4 regions of the Ferdinandcohnia salidurans genome follow, and region 3 is predicted to be linked to each of the others. Evidence: riboswitches for the same ligand, from Rfam matches in the RefSeq annotation. Region 3 holds a riboswitch; each other region holds the start of a gene.

The links. Region 3 has a riboswitch for S-adenosylmethionine ahead of ACFSFW_RS16105 (enoyl-CoA hydratase-related protein). Riboswitches for the same ligand answer to the same signal wherever they lie in the genome.
Region 1: another riboswitch for S-adenosylmethionine. It lies ahead of ACFSFW_RS17140 (sugar ABC transporter substrate-binding protein); the one in region 3 lies ahead of ACFSFW_RS16105 (enoyl-CoA hydratase-related protein).
Region 2: another riboswitch for S-adenosylmethionine. It lies ahead of metK (methionine adenosyltransferase); the one in region 3 lies ahead of ACFSFW_RS16105 (enoyl-CoA hydratase-related protein).
Region 4: another riboswitch for S-adenosylmethionine. It lies ahead of ACFSFW_RS12030 (PLP-dependent aspartate aminotransferase family protein); the one in region 3 lies ahead of ACFSFW_RS16105 (enoyl-CoA hydratase-related protein).

The regions. Positions count from the first base shown of each region.
Region 1 is NZ_JBHUEK010000025.1:572,016-576,097, forward strand. It holds gene ACFSFW_RS17135 (sugar ABC transporter ATP-binding protein) at 1-1,012, opposite strand, end outside; gene ACFSFW_RS17140 (sugar ABC transporter substrate-binding protein) at 1,056-2,132, opposite strand; SAM riboswitch class I at 2,293-2,449, opposite strand; gene lipL (octanoyl-[GcvH]:protein N-octanoyltransferase) at 2,774-3,601, opposite strand; gene ACFSFW_RS17150 (CarD family transcriptional regulator) at 3,901-4,082, opposite strand, start outside.
Region 2 is NZ_JBHUEK010000005.1:29,240-33,321, reverse strand. It holds gene ACFSFW_RS02590 (gamma carbonic anhydrase) at 1-222, shown strand, start outside; gene metK (methionine adenosyltransferase) at 242-1,441, opposite strand; SAM riboswitch class I at 1,865-2,027, opposite strand; gene pckA (phosphoenolpyruvate carboxykinase (ATP)) at 2,310-3,899, shown strand; gene ACFSFW_RS02575 (alpha/beta hydrolase family protein) at 3,920-4,082, opposite strand, start outside.
Region 3 is NZ_JBHUEK010000025.1:347,991-352,072, forward strand. It holds gene ACFSFW_RS16095 (Bug family tripartite tricarboxylate transporter substrate binding protein) at 1-480, opposite strand, end outside; gene ACFSFW_RS16100 (CaiB/BaiF CoA transferase family protein) at 562-1,767, opposite strand; gene ACFSFW_RS16105 (enoyl-CoA hydratase-related protein) at 1,813-2,538, opposite strand; SAM riboswitch class I at 2,781-2,891, opposite strand; gene ACFSFW_RS16110 (LysR family transcriptional regulator) at 3,047-3,988, shown strand.
Region 4 is NZ_JBHUEK010000018.1:185,851-189,932, forward strand. It holds gene ACFSFW_RS12025 (sensor histidine kinase) at 1-771, opposite strand, end outside; SAM riboswitch class I at 1,060-1,165, shown strand; SAM riboswitch class I at 1,409-1,520, shown strand; gene ACFSFW_RS12030 (PLP-dependent aspartate aminotransferase family protein) at 1,618-3,417, shown strand; gene ACFSFW_RS12035 (acetoacetate--CoA ligase) at 3,732-4,082, shown strand, end outside.

The DNA.
Region 1 (4,082 bases), 220 kb from region 3:
CCTCTGAAATAAGCGCAAAACCCGCCTCAATTGCTTGTTGTGAATGAGTAAAATGATGCGATTTCCCCTTCACGATCACATCACCCTGTTCGTAAGGACGAAGGCCAAACAATGTTTTCGCAAGCTCTGTTTTTCCAGCGCCAACTAACCCAACAACCCCAACGATTTCCCCTTCAGAAACCGTAAACGAAACATCGGTAAGCTTTTCCCCATCATCAAGCCCGTTTACCTCTAAAAGAAGATCTCCCTTCACAGGTTTTCGTTTCGAAGACTGTTCTGTAAAAGTACTACCAAGCATCGTCTCAACAACCGTTTTCGGAGTCACCTCTTTTGTTGAAAAAGTGGTAATCGTCCTGCCATCACGCATAATCGTTAACCTGTCGCAGATTTCAAACACCTCTGGTAATCGGTGCGAGATAAAAACGCAACCGACTCCTTTTTCCTTCAGTGTTTTTACAATATTGAAAAGGTACTTTGTTTCCTCAATCGATAATGGTGCTGTTGGCTCGTCAAAAATGATAACCTTCGCTTCATGTGCGAGAGCTCTTGCAATCAACACCAACTGTTTTTCGGCAAGCGATAACTCTAATGCCTGTTTTGTCATGGGTATATCCGTGACATTCAAGAGCTTTAGAATCGAGGCTGCTTGTTCACGAAGCTTTCTTTTATTGATGAACAAGCTTTTTTCAGTTGAAAAGGTATCGAGTAAAATATTTTCAGCAACCGTTAGCTGAGGTACAATCGCCGTGTCGACCTCTTGATAGACAATGTGAATGCCTGATGCTTTTGCATCCTTCGGAGAACGAATCTCAATTGTTTTGTCTTCAAGGGTAATCACCCCTGTATCTAGCTCATACGCTCCTGATAGAATTTTCATCAGCGTGCTTTTTCCAGCGCCATTTGCCCCTAGCAACGCGTGAACCTCGCCCCTTTGTAACTCAAAAGAAGCATTCTCAAGTGCAATCACATTACCAAAACTTTTTGTAATTTCCTTCATTTCGAGTAAAGGCATCTACATATCCTCCTTTACAGAGGACCTCGGGAGGCCCTCTTTTTTACTCTCCAGCTTCAAGCTTTTTCAGCTCATCTGTGTAACCTTGTTCGCTTTTACCCCAGCCCTCAATATATTGGTCAAGCTCTGCAGTTGTAATTTTTTCTTCAGGAAGTGCATCCTTTGTTACGAAAACTGGCTCTAGTTTTACTCGTTCTGGTGTTTCATCACCATTTAGTTTTTGGTAGGCAAAACGAACTTGAATACGTCCGATATCTTTTGGATCAACCGCTGCAGATGCAACCCATGGGCTGTTTTCTGCCTGAATCATTTGTAAATCTTCATCACTCATGTCAATTCCATACACTTTAATATCTGTACGGCCTGCTTGTTCAATTGCACGAACAGCACCTTTTGCAAATTCATCCCACGCTGCCCACACTGCTGTAATTTGGCCTTCTTCAGGATATTGCTTTAATAGAGCTTCCATCTGTGCTTGTGTATCAAGTGCAGTGTTAGCAGTTGCTGCACCAAATGTTGCGATTTCTTTTATGCCAGAATTGTTGTCAAGAAACTCTTGATAGGCGATTTGGCGTCTTTCCATTGGAGCAAAGCCAGCCACCCAAATTTTTACGATATTTGCTTCACCGCCAGCATCTTCCGCTAATTTCTCTAGTGTCATTTGAGCCATTTGCTGGTCGCCTTGTTCAAGAACAGTAACTCCATCAACTTCTACTTCCGCATCAAACACTACAACTGGAATACCTTTTTCAACTGCTTTTTGTATAGAGCTTTGTAGGGCTTCCTTTGTTCCATGGTCAACTAAAATCGCATCAAAGCCTTGGTTTACCGCTGCATCAACGTTTGACGCCATTTTTGCTAGGTCTCCCTCAGATGTAAAAACAGTTGTTTCACCCGCGAATTTTTTCACTTGCTCTTCAACGCCTTCAATGTATTGAGCAGAAAAAGTTCCTAAGTTTTGTTGCATAATTAAAGCGATTTTTTTGTTTGCTAATGGATGATCAGAGTTTTTTACTTCTGTACTATCTGTTTTCGTCGTTTCCTCTGCTACTTTTGGTTGGCAACCAACCAATACTGCGATAATTAGTAACGCTGTGAATAATAATTTTGTTAATTTCATTGTTTTTCTCCCCTTTTTTTGTGTTTGTCATTCTATTTTTTAAATCTACTTTTACAGATTAAAAGCCATCACTCTCCTGTTTTTATGAGGCCATTTTTAACAAAAATAAAAGCCCCTTTCTCATCAGAAAGAGGCTTGAAGCATACAAAAGTCTTCGCACCTCTTATCTACCAGAAAGAAAAATCCTTCTGTTGGAATTAGCACCGTGCCTTACGGGTTATACCCGGCGATAAAAAACTCGCCCCATCTCACAATGGTATTACGGTCGGTTGCTGGGCGTCATAGGGCCAAATCCCTCAGCCTACTCTTGATAAGAGAAAATACAGCATATATTCAATTTACGCCTTGGCGTAATTGCGCCCGATTTTTCGAGCTTGCTCGAAATTTCCTTTGAAAAATCGAGGCATCCGCCGGAGGCTAACTTCATTCAACCGGGATATTAATCCCGGCTGAATGAAGTTCGATTAACTTACTTGACGAGAATCATATCACGCCCAAAAACAAAATTCAATATTTTTATTATAAAAAATATTTTAATAGTGGAAATATTTTTCGGCTAAAAAATTATGGGTAAAACGCAATTGCATCCGCACAACTCCATTTTTCCACACAAAAAAACCAGGAGAACCGTCCCCCTGGTCTTATAATGCTTTTTCGTTCCGATCAAGGACACGCACATAATTTTGCTCAAATAACGGCATTTCTTCCCCCGTTAGTTGGGAAGCGAAAATGTGCTCACTTTCTTTTTTTAGTGTTTGAAGCAGCAACAGCATGACAGTTTGTACTGTAAGGTTTGGGTCAACTAACTCCGCCAAGGAAGCCATTGTTTCTGGCTTTACATCTGGGTAAACAAATTTCGTCTCCGCACCTTGCAGGCCTATATCATAAAATTGACGAATAATGTCTGCTCGTTCTGCCCCACTTCCAGTCACACCTAAATAAATTTGTACTGCTACTCCATTACGTAAGCGGCGCTGAGAAATCCCCGCAAATTTTTTCCCATCTATACTTAAATCATAGCTTCCTGGGCAATATGATCCAATGATTTCTCGTGCAACGATATCGACTTCATAGCCCTCAAACATTTTTCGAATGAGTTCAAGCATTGTATCATAGCCGCGGTTGATATCAATCCCTTTTTCAGTCTCAGGAAAAATGAGTGAAATGTTCAACACTCCCTCATCTAATACCACTGCTAGTCCACCTGAATTCCTGACAATCGCGCGGTAGCCCAATGATTCAAGAAACTTAACCCCTTCATCCAAGAAAGGCAATTTTGTATCCTGAATACCCAGAACGATGGTTTGATGATGAACCCAGGTCCGTGCTGTAGCTGGTGATTCCCCTTTACCCACAAACGCACAAAGAGTGTCATCTATCGCAAATGATTGTAGTGCATCAAATTGATAGCCTAGACTAGATTGATCAATAATCCGCCAACTAGGCTGATATAAAAGACTTTCGGTCATAAGGCATACTCCTATAATATCAAATGCGCCATGGCGTATTTGCGCCCAGATTTTTTCGAGCTTGCTCGAAAAGTTTCCATTGAAAATCTGTGGCATCCGCCGGAGGCTTTAACTTTATTCAGTCAGAGTTTGAACGCCGACTGAATTGTATACTCTGTTTGCATTCATCCCCCACTTATAGAAGTAGGAGACTTCTGAATGAATAAAGTTAAAATACTAGATTAACGATGAGGGTCTTAAAAGAAATAAACCCCAAAAAACCAGGCTATGCCTGGTTCCTATACCGTCCTATTTTACCCTTAATTTACGTATTTAGCTACCTCATGACGTGAGGTTTTGTTCATTTTAAAGGCAATCATTTGATTGATTTTTTTCGTTACGGCCTCAACTGTTGTATCTAACGTAATGGCGAATTCTTTAAATAATATTTTTTGAATATAAAGAAGTAGTCGGCGGTCATGTTCCGACAATTTTTTATCGT
Region 2 (4,082 bases), on a different contig from region 3:
GAGGTTGGTGAAGGGGCTTTTATAGGTGCCGGTAGCCTTGTTCCACAAGGTAAAAAGATTCCACCAAACACTCTTGCATTCGGAAGACCAGCTAAAGTTATTCGTGAATTAAATGAAGATGATCAAAAAGATATGGCCAGAATCCGCCGTGAATATGTGGAAAAAGGGCAGCATTATAAAGAATTACAGGAAAAACGAGCTAACAAAGAAGCTCGCCAGTAAGGCGAGCTTTTGTTCTATCTTATTTTGCAGCTTGTGTTTTAAGTGCTTCTGCTTTGTCAGTACGCTCCCATGGTAAATCAAGATCATTTCTACCAAAGTGACCATATGCAGCAGTTTGCTTATAAATTGGACGACGAAGATCCAGCATGTTAATAATTCCAGCAGGACGTAAATCAAAATTATCACGAACCAAATCTACAAGTACATCCTCTGACACAGTTCCAGTTCCGAATGTGTCAACAGAAATAGAAACTGGTTGAGCAACGCCGATTGCATACGCAAGCTGAACTTCACATTTATCAGCTAAACCAGCTGCAACGATGTTTTTCGCAACATAACGGGCAGCATATGCAGCTGAACGGTCAACCTTAGTTGGATCCTTACCTGAGAATGCGCCACCGCCATGGCGAGCATAACCACCGTACGTATCAACAATAATTTTACGACCAGTTAAACCAGCATCCCCTTGAGGACCACCAATTACAAAACGGCCAGTAGGATTAATGAAATATTTTGTATTCTCATCAATTAGTTCACTAGGAACGACAGGATTGATTACATGTTCTTTTAAATTACGTTGAATTTGCTCTAATGAAATTTCAGGATGGTGCTGAGTTGAAATAACAATTGTATCAATACGAACTGGATTGTTGTTCTCATCATATTCAACAGTAACCTGAGTTTTTCCATCTGGACGTAAATATGGAAGAATCTCATCTTTACGTACCTTTGTTAGTCTGCGTGATAACTTGTGAGCTAATGAAATTGGTAGAGGCATTAATTCTTTTGTTTCGTTACAAGCATAACCAAACATTAATCCTTGGTCTCCAGCACCAATTGCTTCAATTTGCTCATCTGTCATTTGACCTTCACGTGCTTCTAACGCTTGGTCAACCCCCATTGCAATATCTGGTGATTGCTCATCAATGGATGTTAAAACAGCACAAGTTTCATAGTCAAATCCGTATTTTGCACGTGTATAGCCAATCTCTTTAATCGTTTCACGGACAATCTTTGGGATATCTACATATGTAGAAGTTGTAATTTCTCCCGCAACAAGTACAAGACCTGTTGTGACAGAAGTTTCACACGCTACGCGTGCATTTGCATCACTTGCTAAAATCGCATCTAAAATAGAATCTGAAATTTGGTCACAGATTTTATCTGGATGTCCTTCTGTAACAGACTCTGAAGTAAATAAACGGCGTCTATTTGTCACAAACGCTTCCTCCTTTTCGGATTCAGAATCGAATAGGTTCGAGTTCTGACATTCATTGATACGGTACTCATTCCCTTAGTATTGTTACCTTCACGATTTTCTATCCTATATTAATGAACAGTTATCTGCGATCAAATGCGCCTTGGCGTATTTGCGCCCGATTTTTAGGCCCACACGATGTGGGTCATAAAGACGTTGCCACAGGAAGTGGCGTTCTTAGTCTTTGAACTTACAGCTCGAAAAATTACCGCTAAAAAATCGAGGCATCCGCCGGAGGCTTTAACATTATTCAGTCGGTGTTTGACCCAGACTGAATAATGTTAAACACATATTACGCGTTAAGTAACATCAATAAAACCAATAAAGAATAAAAAACCTTTCCCACTTTTTTGAGGAAAGGTTTATCGTTTATCCAGCCTTTCACTCTTATCGATCAAGGTCATACCTTGCTCAGGTTAGCACCTTATCACTTTTACGAATGTGGAGACCTACTAAATAGGTTTCACAAAAAAACATTTGATATGTAAGAAAAGTGATGGTTGCCGGGTTTCATTGGGCCTGTCCCTCCGCCAGCTCGGGATAAGAGAGTATCCGTTCAATGACATATCATATCGCAGTATTCCTTAAGGTGTCAACAGAATTTCGAAAAAAAACAAAGTCGAACTGTGTCACACTATTTCCACGAAATCGACAAACTTTAAAAAAATTATCGATTATAAAGGACTATTTTAGAATCCGTGCGCACTTTTTAATGATATGTTACGTAAAATACGTTAAATAGTATAGACTATTTTTATTAATGTGTTATACTAATTGTAAATTTGAGATAATTTATGGAAATTTAAAAATTAATAAAGGATGGTTTAACATGAATTCAGTTGAAGTTTCAAATGAGCAGCTATTAGAATTAGTGAATGGAAAAAACGCACTCCATAACCTATCTGTTCCTATTTTAGTTGAAAAAGTACTATCTAGACAAGAGGGAATCCTTACTTCGACTGGGGCTATACGTGCGACAACTGGGAAATACACCGGAAGATCACCAGAAGACAAATACATCGTAGAAGAAGCATCTACTAAAGATAGAATTGATTGGGGTAAGGTAAACAAACCAATTTCTGAAGAGGTATATGAAAAACTTTATACAAAAGTACTTTCATACTTAACAGAAAAAGATGAGATTTTTGTATTCAATGGATATGCAGGTGCTGACAAAAAAGTACGCATGCCAATCCAAGTAATCAATGAATATGCTTGGCATAATCTTTTCTCACAACAAATGTTTGTTCGACCATCTGAAGAGGATCTAAAAACACATCAATCTGAATTCACAGTTATTTGTGCACCAAATTTTAAAGCTGATCCTGAGGTAGATGGTACCCACTCTGAAACATTCATTATTATTTCCTTCGAAAAACGAACAGTGTTAATCGGAGGAACTGAATATGCTGGAGAAATTAAAAAGTCAATCTTCTCTGTGATGAACTATGTATTGCCTGAAAAAAATATTCTTTCTATGCACTGCTCTTCAAACGTAGGCCCAGAAGGTGACGTTGCATTATTCTTTGGTCTATCTGGAACCGGAAAAACAACTCTTTCAGCAGATCCAAAACGTCGTCTTATTGGAGATGATGAGCACGGTTGGTCTAGTTCTGGTGTGTTTAATATTGAAGGCGGTTGCTATGCTAAATGTATCAACCTTTCCCGCGAGAAAGAACCACAAATTTTCGATGCGATTCGCTTTGGGTCTGTGTTAGAAAATGTGGTTGTAGATGAAAAATCCAGAATAGCAGATTATGATGATAATTCATTAACTGAAAATACAAGAGCTGCATACCAAATTGAAAATATTGATAATATTATTGTGCCTAGTATTGCAGGTCATCCGAATACAATCGTATTTTTAACCGCTGATGCTTTTGGTGTTTTACCTCCTATCAGTAAACTAACTAAGGAACAAGCCATGTACCATTTCTTAAGTGGCTATACAAGTAAACTAGCAGGAACAGAGCGTGGTGTTACTGCTCCACAAGCAACATTCTCAACTTGCTTTGGATCACCATTCCTACCACTTCCTGCAACAGAATATGCAGAGATGTTAGGTAGAAAGATTGATGAACACAATGTTCAAGTATTCTTAGTGAATACAGGTTGGACTGGTGGAGAGTATGGTATTGGAAGCAGAATGAAACTATCATATACTCGCGCAATGGTTCAAGCTGCTTTAGAAGGCGAGTTAAACAATGCTGAAACCGTGAAGAATGATATTTTTGGTCTAGAAATTCCAATTCATATTCCTGGGGTTCCTGATGATGTTCTTCAACCATCCAAAACATGGGCAGACCAAAGTCAATACTATGTAAAAGCGAAAGAATTAGCTGTAAAATTCAAAGAAAACTTCAAGAAGTTCTCTAATGTTGCTAAAGAAATCGAATTATTGGGCGGACCACGCATTTAATAAAACGAAGCTCGGGGAAATTAGTCCTCGAGCTTTTTTGTTTTTGGCTCCCTTGTTTTCATCCACTCAGTTAATCGTCTTACTGTTTCTCGATTTTCATTTGGCGGAAAATAATGAGTGTATTGTGGAAAATACCAACTTTCCACCTCTTTTCCGAGTTCCTTTATTCTTTTTTCTAGACGA
Region 3 (4,082 bases):
TTTTACATATTCTAACCATTCTCCAAAGTCCTGCCACGGAGCATCTTCACGAATAATCAATAATTGAGGAGCTGATACAAGTCGAAGTACTTCTTCGAAGCTATCCCATTCGTATTGCAATTCATCGGTATGTGTTTTGATTGCAACACCCGTTTCCATTGTTACCGCAACTGTGTAGCCGTCCGGTTCGGCATTAAATAATTGTGTTAATCCCACAGTTGAGGAACCACCTGGTTTGTTTTCAACAACGATTGATACTTGATTTGGTAGGTGCTTGGACGCTGCCTCAGCCAATACCCGTGCAGATGTGTCTGTACTACCACCAGTATCATAAGGAACAATTAGTGTTATTGGCTTTTCTGGAAAACTATCATCCTCTTTTTTGCCTTCATCCGAAGTTTTTGTTTCCTCTGACTTTGAACAGCCTACTAGCAATACAAAAATCAAAGCTACTGCCAACATGAACCATCTTTTTTTCATCTTGTTTCCCCCTCTTCTTATTTTCATCATTTTTTTGAATCCATTTATAATAAGTAAAACCTTGTAGCTCCTTTGATATTTTTAAATAGTTTTTGTAGGATCTTTCTTTCGGGAAATTACCCCCTGTTTATGAAGGGCATCAATAGTTGAAGAAGAATAACCTATTTCTTGTAAAATTTCCTTTGTGTGCTCACCAATTTCAGGAGATCGATTTTTTAATACACTTTGCTCATCGGATAGTTTGACGACTACACCTGGAACTGTTACTTTTGTGTCATTGATTTCTATATCAATTAGCATATCCCGATTACGTAAGTGTTCATCTTTAAGTACATCCTCAATCGTATTGATTTTTCCGCAAGGGACTGATGCATTTTCTAGTAAGTCAACAATTTCGGAAACCGTCCTACTTGATGTCCATTCCGATATTCGCTTTTCAAGCTCATCATAGTTATCAAGTCTCCCATTCACGGTGTAGTAAGGTGAAGTCTCACTCCCCCATTCGGGACGTCCGATCACTTTGCAAAATTCACTCCACATTTTCGGAGCAAGAGCCGCAATATATACATAACCATCTACTGCCGGAAAGGTAGTTGCAAATACATTTCTGCTGCGGTTTCCAATTCGCATCGGATTTTCCTTAAGCACACTAACGAGTGATAAATTTTCAAATAACATGGATACCATAGAATCAAGCATTGCAACATCTACCAATTGCCCTTTACCTGTACGTTCCCTAGCTTGAAGCGCAAGCAGTGCGCCGTTAGCACCTTGCAATCCAGTGATATGGTCGGCAATGAATAATCCTGATTTTATTGGAGGCCCGTCTGGTTCTCCTGTTAAATGAGCGGCTCCACTTAACCCTTGAATCATTCCATCAAAAGCACGTTTGTTTTTGTTTGCCCCCGTTAAACCAAATCCCGTAATATGAACCATTATAATTTTGGGATTAATGTTAGAAATCGTCTCATAATCGATTCCCAGTTTTTCAGGAACACCTACTGAATAATTCGTTACTAAAATATCAGCGCTTTCAATTAACTTTTTTATTATTTCTTGCCCTTCCTTCGATTTTAAATCGAGAGATAGTGCCTTTTTATTCCGATTCATCGTTTCAAAATATATACTAATATCGTTATAGATAGGCTCAGCTACCCTTGAAGGCTCCCCATTAATAGGTTCTATTTTTATAACTTCCGCACCGTGATCGGCTAGCGTTTGACAACAATAAGGTCCTGCAATATAGTGGGTAAAATCTAACACCCTTATTCCACTTAACGGTCTCACAGATTTACACACCTTCCAATACGTCATTTTTAATAAAATCCAATGCTACTTCACTTTTGCCAAGTCTAGATTTAGAGTTTGTTCCAGCATAATTCCCTCTTTTATTCCAACCTGCTCTGTAAGTAATAATGCTTCCTTCCACTTTCTTACTACTTTGTACCCTTTGCTTGCAATGGTTTCAGCATATTCCATGACCCTACTGCTCAGTTCACTCTCATCAACGATCGCTTCAATCGCTCCTAATTGGTATGCATCTTGGGCAGTGCACTTCATACCAGTCAGAGCCATTGTCCGTATTTTTTGATAGGGTAAAATCCTTGATAAACCTTTCGCTCCTCCAACCAGCCCAATATTAATTTCTGGTATTGCGAAATATGCCTTTTCAGATGAAATAATAACATCCGAGCACCCTACTAATACTGCACCCATTCCAACAGCAGCTCCATTTAGCTCACAAATAACAGGGACAGAACAATGATACAAATCCTCCCAAACCTTACGAAGCTTTGGTCGACGAACGACATCATCTGCGGGTGTATACGTTGCTAATACTTTAACATCCGCACCTGCGCAAAAGACCTTTCCTTCAGCCTTTAGAACCACCGCACAAATTTCATTATGAGCATTCACGTACTCAACGATCGCGCTAAGCTCTTCATAGCTTTCTTGAGTTAAAGCATTTACAGGTGGCCTATCAAAGGTGACAATTAAGATTTTGTTATCATTCGTAAGGTTTACTTTGAAGTTCTTGTATACTTGGATTGCTTTCAATCTACTCTCTCCTTCCAATTAATTCCCAGTTTATTCCTATTTAACAGGGAACGGGTTTAGTTTGATTAAATCATATGATTGAATATTCCGTATACTCAAAATTTTTTATACTTCCATAGGTAATTACTATATATACCTGCATTGCTTAAGAATCCTGTTTTTTCTAAAAAATGATCTAAAAAAACGAAAAACCCCTCTTTCAAAAGAAAGAGAGGCATATGAGCATATGAAACGTCCGTCCCCTCTTATCTTTCAAAACATAATGTTTTGCTGGAATTAGCACCTTTTCATGTCGAAACATGAGTGGTTGCCGAGCTTCATCGGGCCAGTCCCTCCGCTACTCTAGATAAGAGATTAAATATTAAATTTATATATATAGTTTATAAAGTTACATGATAATGTTATTATTGTCAATGACGTTTTAGAAGATTTAAAATTATTCGTCAATTATTATATTAAAATACTATTGTGCTAATAATATACTTTCGGATTAAATGAGGAGGCTCCTATGAAACTTGAACAACTAAAGTATATTGTCGAAATAGCTGATACGGGATCAATCTCTCATGCAGCAGAAAGTCTTCAAATTACCCAACCGACCATTAGTCAATCCATTGCGAGTTTAGAAAAGGATTTGAAATTAAAAATTTTCACTCGTTCCCGACTAGGAACCCAGCCCACTGAAGCAGGAAAAATTATCATCCAGCAAGCTAGAGTCATATTAAGTAAAGTGAATGAATTAGAAGAAATGATAAGTGTTCAAAGTTCCCAACTATCTGGCTCCTTGTCCATTAGTGCAATACCTAGTTTTAGTTTAAATATATTACCTAAAGCACTTAACCTTTTTAAAATTCAATATCCTGAGGTTCATATTAAGTTATTCGAAGGTGGTTCCATCTTTACAAACCAGCTTGTTCTAGAGGAGAAAATTGATTTAGGGTTAACATCATTGAGACATGATTCAGAAATCGATCCAAGGTTATCTTTTAAACCATTATTAACGAGCAAGATGATTGCATATGTTGGACAATACTCTCCATTGGCAAAAAAGAGAACTGTCTCGTTAAAAGAGATTGTCCAATATCCTATTGTTCTCTTTGATGAAGGTTATGCGACCAATTATTTTATGGGTGAAAAGCTTGAGAAATTTGGCAAACCCAATATTGTATTCACTTCCGGAAATTCAGAATCGATGAAAAAAGTGATCTCCGAGAGCTTTGCAGTCGGTTTTTACGGTGACGTATCTGTACAATCCGATCCATATGTATTAAGTAATCAAATCCTACCAATTTATATCGAAGAGGAAGTCGATTCCTATTCATATCACGGCATTGTAACGAAAAAGAGCCTCCCAATCTCCTTAATCGCCCAAAAGTTTATAGATGAACTACGCAATCAAACTGAAAGCTTCAAACGAGTCTATAACTTGCAAGATTATTCAAAGAAGTAGAGTTGTTGGTTGGCAGCCAATCATTTAAACAAGAATGCACATATTGAAGCATTAATATTTTAAAATAGAATTTTTATGAAAATTATGGCTGAAA
Region 4 (4,082 bases), on a different contig from region 3:
GACGGTCCAGCCTGTAAGATTGGAAGTTTTCTTTGTTACGATATAGTCCCCTTTTTCGAGCTTAACTGTACCCTTAGGAGTTGAAAGGATTTCTGAGATATCTCCATCGTAATTTTGAACAATAGGCTCATCGTTTTCGTCCAAAAGAATGGAGTATTGGTTGTTTGATGTCGGAAACTGAAAATGGTCACGGTTTATGCTTATTAAAAGGTAACCGCCATTTACATATCTGCGCTCGATTAGACTAATCCTCCGGATGGCTAGGAAATTGTTTTTATCCTGAGGATCATCTCCAATCCAAACCAATCCACCTTTTGCAAGTCTAGCTTTTTCAATCCATTTTTTCTCTACCCGATTTTTTAATAAGTCATCATCAAGAGGAATAACACGTTGTTGTTCCCCAGAAAAGACTTGAAACGAAAAGATGCCATCTGTATTCCCCATAATTCGGTTTACATGTCCCATTAACTGTTGACGTTCCTGGAATGAGATTTCTTTACCATCAAAAATTTTCGTTAGGATTGTTTGGACGCCCTCGTCCGTAATGACGAGCTTTGATGACATATTAATTTGTTCGTATAAAGATTCCATTCTACCGTTTGCTTCAATCGCAACCTGGTGGATTTGTTTTTCAGCATTGCTTTTTAAAAGAGTGGAGACCTGTCTTAATGTTAATAGACCGACGATCAAAAGAACGATAATCATGACAAATAAGAAGATAAATAAGATCTGATTGCGTAATGTGTTCCACTTTTTCAATTTTTTGATCATGGGCTTCGCCTTTCTTTTTCCGTTCGTTTAATTATCTTGTATTTATTTGTAATCGCTATCATCAAAAGGTATGTTAAAGTTGCAAATGCAGGAACTAAGAACTAGTGCCATTTTATCATTTGTTATAGGAATTGAAAACATTTGTTTATCGGTTAGACTAAGTTAGAGGGCTGCATTCTAGGGTACTCTATTGATGTATTGTAATTAAAGAATTTTTTATCATCAAAAAAACATTGACTAAATTATCTAAACTGTTTAATATTACTAATAAGTTAAATAAAGCAATTCTTCTTATCAAGAGAGGTGGAGGGACTGACCCTACGAAGCCTCGGCAACCAGCATTTAAATGCCCGGTGCCAAGTTCAGAGGAGTATTTTTATTCCGGAGATGAGAAGGTGGACGAATGCGAATTTATTTCCGTATATTCATGAGCCCCTTCTGATTTCTCAGAAGGGGTTTTTATTTTAGAGTGAAAGAAGTAGCATTTATTATTCAATAATTAATGAAAAAAGAATAGAAAAAATCTTAGCAATAGATATATTTTTCTAAAAATACTTATTGACTGAAAAAATAAAGTATTCTATAATACTTTATATGATTGAAGGATTAACGCGTTAATACGCCATTTGAATATAAAATCTTATCCAGAGAGACAGAGGGAACAGGCCCGATGAAGTCCAGCAACCTTCAAGTGAAAGCTTGAAAAGGTGCTAATTCCTGCAGGTGCATATGCATCTGAAAGATAAGTTGAGGCCCCCTCTTCTTATGTTGAGGGGGCTTTTTATTTACATAAAGTCAGTACTTATCTAGCAAACTTGTAGAAAATTAAACTTGGAGGTTTAAACAATGACAAAACAATATGATACTTATGATGATGAAACGATACTTTTACATGGTGGTCAATCCCCAGATCCGACAACTGGTTCACGTGCAGTGCCGATTTATCAAACAAGTTCTTTCGTATTTCATAATACAGATCATGCTCAAAGCCTATTTAGCCTTGATGAGTCAGGTAATATTTATTCTCGAATCGGTAACCCGACTGTTGATGTGCTTGAGAAACGGATCGCGTTGTTGGAGGATGGTGTCGCAGCTGTAGCAACTTCTTCAGGAATGGCCGCTATTGCTCTATCTATTATGAACGTCGCGCAAGCAGGAGACGAAATTGTAGCAGCTTCGAATTTATATGGCGGAACTTACAATCTTTTCGCTGTTACTCTTCCGAAATATGGAATCAAGACTCATTTCGTTGATCCAACAGATCCTGAGAATTTTAGAAAAGCGATTACGCCGCAAACAAAGGCCGTCTTTGCTGAAACGATTGGAAACCCAAGCTTGCATGTATTAGATATTGAAGCAGTATCAGCGATTGCACATGAAAATGGAGTACCGCTCATTATTGATAATACATTTGCTTCACCATATGTTTGTAAACCAATCCAATATGGTGCTGATATAGTGGTTCACTCCGCAACAAAGTGGATAGGTGGACATGGAACCACAATTGGTGGGTTAGTCGTTGATGGAGGCCGTTTTAATTGGAACAGTGAAAAGTTTCCAGGATTTACAGAGCCAGATCAAAGTTATAACGGAATTAAGTATGCAAATGAATTTGGAACATTAGCGTTCAGTACGAAACTGAGAGTTCAGCTTTTAAGAGATTTTGGTTCTTCATTAAGCCCACATAGTGCGTTCCTATTGATACAGGGTCTTGAAACATTACACCTAAGAATCGAAAAGCATAATGAAAATGCACTGAAAGTTGCAAAGTTCTTAAAAGACCATCCTGCAGTTGATTGGGTTTCATACCCTGGTCTTGAAGAGCATCCAGCACATGAACTAGCTACTAAATATTTGCGTTCTGGATATGGTTCTATCGTAAACTTTGGCATTAAGGGTGGTAGGGAAACTGGTAAGAAAGTAATAAATAACATTGCGTTATGGTCGCATGTGGCCAATGTTGGAGATGCCAAGTCCCTTATTATACACCCTGCATCAACAACTCATCAGCAGTTAAGTGCGGAAGAGTTAGTCAAAACAGGAGTAAGTGAAGAGCTGATCCGTCTATCAGTTGGTATTGAATCATACCGTGATTTAGTGAATGACTTGGACCAGGCTTTTTATGAAGCGACAGGCATTTCGTCAAAGGGTGAGCAAAAAGGAGAAACAGCGGTTAATGATGAGGGAGTCATACGTTGGGCACTTCAATCAACATTTATTCGTGAAGAAGTCGATGGAAAAGAAGTTCAGCGTGCAAAAACAATTGCCGTTGTTGGTCTAAGTGGTAATCCAGCTCGTCCAAGCTACCGACTTGCACGGAAAATGCAGCGTCTAGGTTATAAAATTATCCCAGTTAATCCAAGGGAAACAGAAGTACTCGGTGAACAGGCATATCCGGATTTAACATCTATTCCGGTTAAGGTAGATATCGTTCAAGTATTCCGTAGTCCTGAGGCAGCGATTGGAGTTGCGGCAGAAGCAGCACAAATTCAACCAAAAGTATTCTGGCTACAAGAAGGGGTTATCTCCCCAAGGGCAGTGGAAGTTGCGAAAGAAGCAGGTCTTGAGGTTGTTCAAAACAGATGTACCTATAAGGAGGCACAACGTCTCAGAGGTGCAATTGTGACGTATGCTTGTGAAATTTAACTTTATTCAGCATTCATCCCCTACTTCGATAAGTGGGGGATGAATGCAATATGTGAAACCAATTCAGTGGGGGTTCAAACCCCGACTGAATAAAGTTAAAGCCTCCGGCGGATGCCACGATTTTTCAGAGGTAGCTTTTCGAGCAAGCTCGAAAAAAATCGGGCGCAAATACGCCAAGGCGCATTTGATTTGTGAAGAATTCCCCTACCTCTATAGGTAGGGGATGATTGTAAAGAGAGTCTATTAAAACATGAACTAAGGGATGGGCGTGTGCTAAGAATGATGCTTCTCTTAGTACGAGGGAGGAATAGATAATGACAACACAACACAGCTTACTAGAATCCAAGGTTCTATGGGAGCCAAGTGACTCTTGGGTCTCACAGTCAAATTTGATGAAGTTTTCACAAGAGGTCGGTTTTCCACTCCTACCCTATGAACGCTTTCATCGCTGGTCAGTCGCTCAACCAGAGTCATTCTGGTCAGCAGTATGGGACTTTGCAAATGTTATTGGAGATAAGGGAGAAAGAGTCGTAGTTCCTCCAAGCGATGGTGGCATGCTAGGAACACAATGGTTTCCGGATTCTAGAATTAACTTTGCAGAAAATATTTTACGTGGTGACGATCGGCAAACCGCGGTTATTGAATCAGATGAAAACGGCGTCTCT